Thiocystis violascens DSM 198: one gene and its partner. The main gene of each other region encodes a partner of the protein of the gene in region 2 in a complex. Links are inferred from orthologs where the notes say so. Each region holds a gene or a part of one and is shown on either strand. Other genes may lie near its edges. The genes, in order: dsbD and THIVI_RS18050.

Region 1 (3,397 bases), 2.9 Mb from region 2 along the record:
CCTCTCCGATCCGACTGAATACTCTTCGCCCACGCCGGTCGAAGATGACGGTAAAGGGTAGTCCCTCGACTCGGTTCCCGAGTCGTTTCGCAAGGGCAACGGCATCGGCGTCGGCGATCAATAGCGGATAGTTGATCGGATCGTCCGCGACGAAGCGCTTGACATCCTCGACACGGTCCACGGCGATCCCGACGAACTGCACGCCCGATTCATGGAGATCGTTTTGCAGGCGGATAAACAGCGGCAGTTCGCGCACGCAGGGCGGACACCAACTGGCCCAGTAGTTGAGCACAAGAACCTTGCCGGCCCAGGCGTTACTGGCGACCAAATGGCCGTTGAGGTCGGGCAGGCGGAAGTCCGGCAGGGTCTGGATGTCCGTTTCAGGCCGCTTGCCAAGCCCCTCGATCAGCGGACTTTCGAGCACCCAGCGCTGCCCGAAGATGGCCGCCCCGATGCTGATCCCGCCGGCGAGGAAGGTCACCATGATCACCTTGATTGGCTTCATGGCACGGCCCGGCGCAGGTGCGCCGCGAAGGCGTCGGCGGGCGTGAAGCCAACCAGCCGGTAGCCCTTGCGTTCCTCGCCCGCCGGATCGAAGAACAGCATGGCCGGCGGTCCGGGGATGCCGAAGCGGCCCTGCATCAATGCTTGATCTTCCGTGTCATTCGCGGTGACGTCGGACTGGAGCAGCACGAAGCGGCCCAGCTCCGCGATCACCGCCGGATCGCTGAAGGTGTAGCGTTCCATTTCCTTGCAGGAGACGCACCAGTCGGCATAGAAATCGAGCATGACGGGTTTGCCGGCGGCCCTGGCCGCCGTCAGCGCCCGGTCGAGATCCGCGCTGGTCTTGACGCGCTGGAAGGTCGCATGGGCGACCCCGCCGCCGGGCGGAGTCAGGCCCCGCAGCGGCTGGAGCGTGTCCTTGCCCCCGGCAGCGGCGCCCAGCAGCATCAGTGCGCCGTAGACGAGCAGAAAGACGCCGAACCCTTTCCAGAGCTTGCTCCAGCCGCTGCCGCCGGGCGGCAGATGGGTCAGCGCGCCCAGGTAGACCGCCGAGCAGATCAGGAGCAGGCCCCAGAGCAGCATGGACACCGCTGGCGGCAGGATGCGTTCGAGCAGCAGGATCGCGACCCCGAGCAGGGCGACGCCGAACACGGCCTTGACGGCCTCCATCCAGGCCCCGGCGCGGGGCAGCAGCTTGCCCGCCGAGGCGCCGATGGCGATGAGCGGCGCGCCCATGCCCAGACTGAGCGCGAAGAGGGCGATCCCGCCGAGGACGGCGTCGCCGGTCTGGCTGATATAGATGAGCGCGCCGAACAGCGGAGGCGCGACGCAGGGTCCGACGATCAGGGCCGACAGCAGACCCATGATGGCGACGCCGAGCAGGGTGCCGCCCTGTTGACGGTTGCTGATGGTGGCGAGCCGGGATTGCAGGCTCGACGGCAGTTGCAGGTCATAAAAACCGAACATGGAGAGCGCCAGGAGCACGAAGATCAGCGCGAAGGCGATCAGAATCCAGGGATTCTGAAAAACCGCCTGGAGGTTGGCGCCGAACAGCCCGGCCAGCACGCCGACGACGGTATAGGTGAGCGCCATCGCCAGGACATAGACCAGCGAGAGCGTGAACGCCTTGCGGGTGGTCATGGGCGTGCCGGGCGAGGTCGCGGCGTGGCCGGCGATGATGCCGGACAGGATCGGGATCATCGGGAAAACGCAGGGCGTGAAGGCCAGCAACAGACCGAACCCGAAGAAGACCGCGACGATGGCCCAGAGACTGCCGCCCGCGAGGACCGAGGCGATCCGATCCTGTTCGGACACCGGCTCGGCGGCCGGGTCGGAAATTGGCTCGGAGATCGGCTGAATGGAGCGGGCGACGTTCGCCTGGAGTTCGGTCGGGCGCGCGACGGTCGCCGAGGCTTCCGGCAGGTTGAGCGTGATCCGCTGGGTTTGCGGCGGGTAGCAGATGCCGATGTCGGCGCAGCCCTGGTATTTGGCGACCAGCGTGACCGCGGTCGGGGCGGCGGAGCCGCGTAGCAGTGGGATGGCGAGATCGATCCGGTCGTGATAGACCTCGATATCGCCGAGACTGCCATCCGGCAGGATCGAGTCCTTTTTGATGTCGCCCGCCGGTCGCTCGAAGTCGCCGATGGCGGTTTCGCCACCGTCTTCCAGCGTGACCTCGACCAGATGCCGATAGAGATAGGTGCCGGGCGCGATGTTCCAGGTCAACTGGATCTGATCGGGCGCAGTCACCTCGGCGAGGAAGCGAAAGGCGTCCTCGGCGGCGAGGATCTCGTCATCCGCGCCGACGCTCAGCGATGGCCCAAGGTCGGCCGGAAGCGGTGACGCCCTGGCGGAGAGGCTCGATGACGCGGCGGCTGGCGCGGCAGTGCGCTCGGGCAGATCCAGCAGCAGCGTCTGACGGTGCGGCGGATAACAGAGTCCCGCGTCCGCGCAGCCCTGGGAGGCGACTTCCAGGGTTAGGATGTCTTCCGAGCCAGGATCGCGGACGATCGGCAGACGGATCTCGGCCCGGTCGCGGTAGATGGACACCTCGCCGAAGAACGCGTCCTGCTTGAGTTCCGGGTCGGGCAGTGCCGGGTTGCCGACGGCGATGCCGAGCGTCTTGGACTGGAAACGGAACTTGTTGGCATAAAGATAGTAGCCGTCGGCGATCTCCCAGCGCACATGCACCGCCTCCGGGCCATCCGCCTGACCGGAGACGCGGAAGGCCTGGTCAGGCAGCAAAAAGTCGTCCTGCGCCAGTGTGGGGAATCCGGTGCCGGTCGCCAGCAGGACGAAGAGGACGTACAGACGCCGAACGAGCGGGATGAGGCGCCGCGTCGTGACGCCGCGCGGGGACGCCGGGTGTTCGGTCTCGGGGGTCAGTCTGGCTCGTTGGCGCATGTGGTTACCCAGCTCAAGTAGTCGTCTAATCCTTCGGTGATCGGAACGGCGATCATCTCCGGTACCTCATAGGGATGCAACTGACGCAGCCGCGCGATGACGGGATCGACGCGCTCCCGGACGGTTTTGATCAGCAGCAGAACCTCCGATTCGCGTTGCAGTTCGCCCTCCCAGCGGTAGACGGACGTGACGCCGGGGAGCAGGTTGACGCAGGCGGCGAGCCGCTCTTCGACCAGTCGCTCGGCGAGCGCGAGCGCCGTCTCCCGATCGGGACAGGCGCAGAATAACAGGCGGTGACGCGCATTCATCGGTCGGTTTTCTCCCTGCATGGTTCCGGTTTGGCATAGTCTGTATTCTTGCGTCCATCGGCGCCAATTCGCGCGCCGCGACGCCGGTTGCGGTTTATCTTTCTGGAGAACGTCATGGTGCTCTTTTTTCTCGTCATTCTGATCGGCCTGCCGCTGATCGAGATCTATTTTCTGATCCAGGT
Region 2 (3,278 bases):
TCGTGCCCGTGGTTGTCGCGCGGCCCGCGGCGAGGTAGGCGCGGGTGCGTCCGGGGGGGATCTGGATCGGCTGATGCAGCCGCAGCGCGCTCCCTGACGGGATCTCCACCCACTCCCCCGGAACGGACTCGCGGACGAGCGTGTGACAGGCGCCGAGGAGCAGGGCCGTCAGGCAGATGGTGGTGTAGCGGAACAAGGAGCGCGAGATCATCTTGCCCTCCGACGTGGCGGTTGATGCAAAGATCGAAGATGGTGGCGGACATCGGGCCTGCAACGTGTCAAGACACTGGCAGAAGAACGTCCCAAATGGCAACGGCAGGTACGAATCCCAGCACACCGATTCGAAAAGCGGACAACTGACAACTCTATTCCGTCGGCAACCGTTCGCCCACCTGGATCAGTGCCAGGGTGATGTTGTCGTTACCGCCGCGTTCATTGGCGATGCGGATCAGTGCGTCGGCAGCCGAATCGAGCGAGTTTTCCTTCACGGACATCAGGATTTGACGCATCCAGTCGTCCGAAATCATGCCGGTCAAGCCATCGGTACAGAAGAGAAAGAGGTCGCCCGCGTTCAGTTCGACGACATCGGAGGCAATCTCCACGACGGGGGAGGAGCCCAGGGCGCGCGTCAGGATATTTTCGCCGATGCCATAGCGCTTGGCATCCTCGCGCGACGCGAAAAACCCTTGGTCGACGACCTCCTGGATAAACGAATGGTCGCGCGAGAGCTGCTCGAAGTACCCTTCGCGCAACCGATAGATGCGCGAATCGCCGACATGGGCAAGCACCAGCCAATCCCAGCCAATGGAACCGACGACCACGGTGGTACCCATTCCGGCCAGATCGCGCTCTCCCTTTGCGTGCCTCCAGATCGTGATATTGGCCTCAGCGACCGCTGCCTCGACGAACAGAAGCGCCTTTTCCGCATCGTCGCGCGGCATGGCCTGGCGGCGGAAGCGATCAGCGATGGTCTCGGTCGCCAGACGACTGGCCACGTCACCGGCACGGGCACCGCCGACCCCATCGGCGACGACAACCAGACCCCATGCGGAGTCGACCAGAACCGCGTCCTCGTTTCGTTTGCGCACGCGCCCCTGGTCGGTACGCCAGGCGAAGGCGAGGCGAAAGGCGGAGATCGGCGAACGTGCCATGCAGATCAATGGCTAACGGCGAATCCGATCGATCCGGGCTGGCGCGATCAACTCCCCGCCCCGCCATTGAGTTCGGCCGCGAGTCGTTTGGGCTCCACGTAGCCGGGGATCAGATCGCCTTTCTCGGTCAGAATGGCGGGCGTGCCGCGCAACCCGAGATCGGCGCCCAGCGCCATGTGCGCGTCGATCGGATTATCGCAGGTCTTGGCCTCGATCGTTTTCCCGGCCTTGGCATCGGTCATGGCCTGACGGCGCGCGGCATCGTCGCCAGCGCACCAGACGGAAACCGCCTCGTCGTAAGCCGGGCTGCCCTTGCCGGCGCGCGGGAAGAACAGATAGCGGACACGGATGCCTTCCTTGCCATAGGCATCGATCTGACTGTGCAGCTTGCGGCAATACCCGCACTCGATGTCGGTAAAGACGGTGATGGTGTGCTTGGCGTCCGCCGCGCCGAAGGTCACCATCTGACTCTCGCCAATCCCATCGATCAGAAGCTTGCGCGCCTCGGCCAGGCGCGGCTCGGTCAGATCCTCGCGGGTCTTGAGGTCGACGATATGGCCATTGACGAAATAACGCCCATCGCCGGTCACGTACATCAAATCGGTGCCCACCATGACCTCATACAGACCCTTGATCGGAGCCGGTTCGATATGGCTGATCTTGATTCCGGGCACGGTCTTTTCCAGGGTGTCGCGAATGGTCTGCTCGGGCGAGGCGGCAAGGGCGCCAGTGGCGAGCGTCAGGGACGCCACGGCAAAGGCAAAATCACGGAATCTTCTCATGGCGATGGGATCTCTAATCTCTGAAGTTGGTGAACTGTACGGGCAAGCCCCAGTCTTCCTCGCGCAGATGCGCAATGGCCTCCTGAAGATCGTCGCGTTTCTTCCCGGTGACACGCACCTGGTCGCCCTGAATCTGCGCCTGAACCTTGAGCTTGCCTGATTTGATGGCCTTCACCATGCGTTTGGCGGTGTCGGTGTCGACCCCCTGCTTGAGCGCGACCTCCTGACGGGCGGCATTCAGGGTGGACACCGGCTCCGCGGGATCCAGGCAGGCGAGATCGATTTTTCGTTTGACCAGCTTCTGACGCAGGATATCCATCATCTGCTGAAGGTGAAATTCCTGCTCTCCGGTCATCAGAATCTTGCCGTCCGTCAGCGTGAAACTGGCGTCGACGCCCTTGAAATCGAACCGGGTTCCAATCTCGCGATTGGCCTGATCGACGGCGTTACGGACTTCCTGAAGATCGATTTCTGAAACGACATCGAATGATGGCATGAAGATCACTCTGGGCGCGGTTTAACTGGGACTAAAGATACCAAATATCGCCGCTCGGCCTGGAATTTTCGCCTCGGCCCCCAGCAAGTCTCAGTTTGGCGTCGCCCGCCCTCGTAGGAGCCCGCTTGCGGGCGACGTGACCTTTGTGACCCTGTCCACCCGTCGCCCGCAAGCGGGCTCCTACGTCAACATGAGAATGGCGGCTCAACCTCGGGGATGATGGCGCGCATGCAACTGCTTGAGCCGCTCCCGTGCCACATGGGTATAGATCTGCGTGGTTGAAAGGTCGCTATGACCGAGCAGCATCTGCACGACCCGCAGATCGGCGCCATGATTGAGCAGATGGGTGGCGAAGGCATGGCGCAGGGTATGCGGAGACAGCGGTTTGACCACACCGGCGAGGATCGCGTAACGCTTGATCAGAAGCCAGAACGCCTGGCGCGTCATGCAGTCGCTGCGGGAGGTCGGAAACAGATACTCGCTGACACGCCCCCCGAGCAGATCCAGGCGCGGTCCCCGCGCATAGTCTTTCAGCCACTCGCAAGCATCCTCGCCCAAGGGCACCAAGCGCTCCTTGCCGCCCTTGCCGACGATGCGCACGACGCCCTGCGTCAGACTGACCTGACTTGGCGTCAGGGTGACCAACTCGGTGACGCGCAATCCGCTGGCGTAGAGCACCTCCAGCATGGTGCGATCACGATGCCCGCGGGTATCCTGCGTATCCGGTGCGCCCAGCAGCGCCTCGACCTCGGACTCGCTCAGACTCTTGGGCAGCGGGCGGCCCAGTTTCGGCGCCTCCACGCGGGCGCTCGGATCTTCGCGGATCAGACCCAGGCGCAGAAGATATTG

The links.
Region 1: the proteins of THIVI_RS18050 (region 2) and dsbD are in contact, whole or in part, in a crystal structure (PDB 1JZD), measured with the Escherichia coli proteins. The link is inferred for Thiocystis violascens DSM 198 from one-to-one orthologs.

Annotation. Positions count from the first base shown.
Region 1 is NC_018012.1:1,183,942-1,187,338, reverse strand. The notes cover bases 205-3,285. They hold dsbD (protein-disulfide reductase DsbD), read right to left. Parts: upstream 2,908-3,285; coding sequence 502-2,907; downstream 205-501. Other genes in these bases: cutA (divalent-cation tolerance protein CutA), read right to left, coding at 2,886-3,215; THIVI_RS05340 (TlpA family protein disulfide reductase), read right to left, coding at 205-505. In the rest of the region: more of THIVI_RS05340, read right to left, coding at 1-204; THIVI_RS05325 (FxsA family protein), read left to right, coding at 3,330-3,397. UniProt on the Escherichia coli protein: Required to facilitate the formation of correct disulfide bonds in some periplasmic proteins and for the assembly of the periplasmic c-type cytochromes.
Region 2 is NC_018012.1:4,056,311-4,059,588, reverse strand. Bases 67-3,028 are described here. They hold THIVI_RS18050 (DsbC family protein), read right to left. Parts: upstream 1,934-3,028; coding sequence 1,199-1,933; downstream 67-1,198. Other genes in these bases: xerD (site-specific tyrosine recombinase XerD), read right to left, coding at 2,634-3,028; THIVI_RS18045 (YajQ family cyclic di-GMP-binding protein), read right to left, coding at 1,947-2,429; THIVI_RS18055 (protein phosphatase 2C domain-containing protein), read right to left, coding at 366-1,151; THIVI_RS18060 (hypothetical protein), read right to left, coding at 67-211. In the rest of the region: more of THIVI_RS18060, read right to left, coding at 1-66; more of xerD, read right to left, coding at 3,029-3,278. UniProt on the Escherichia coli protein: Acts as a disulfide isomerase, interacting with incorrectly folded proteins to correct non-native disulfide bonds.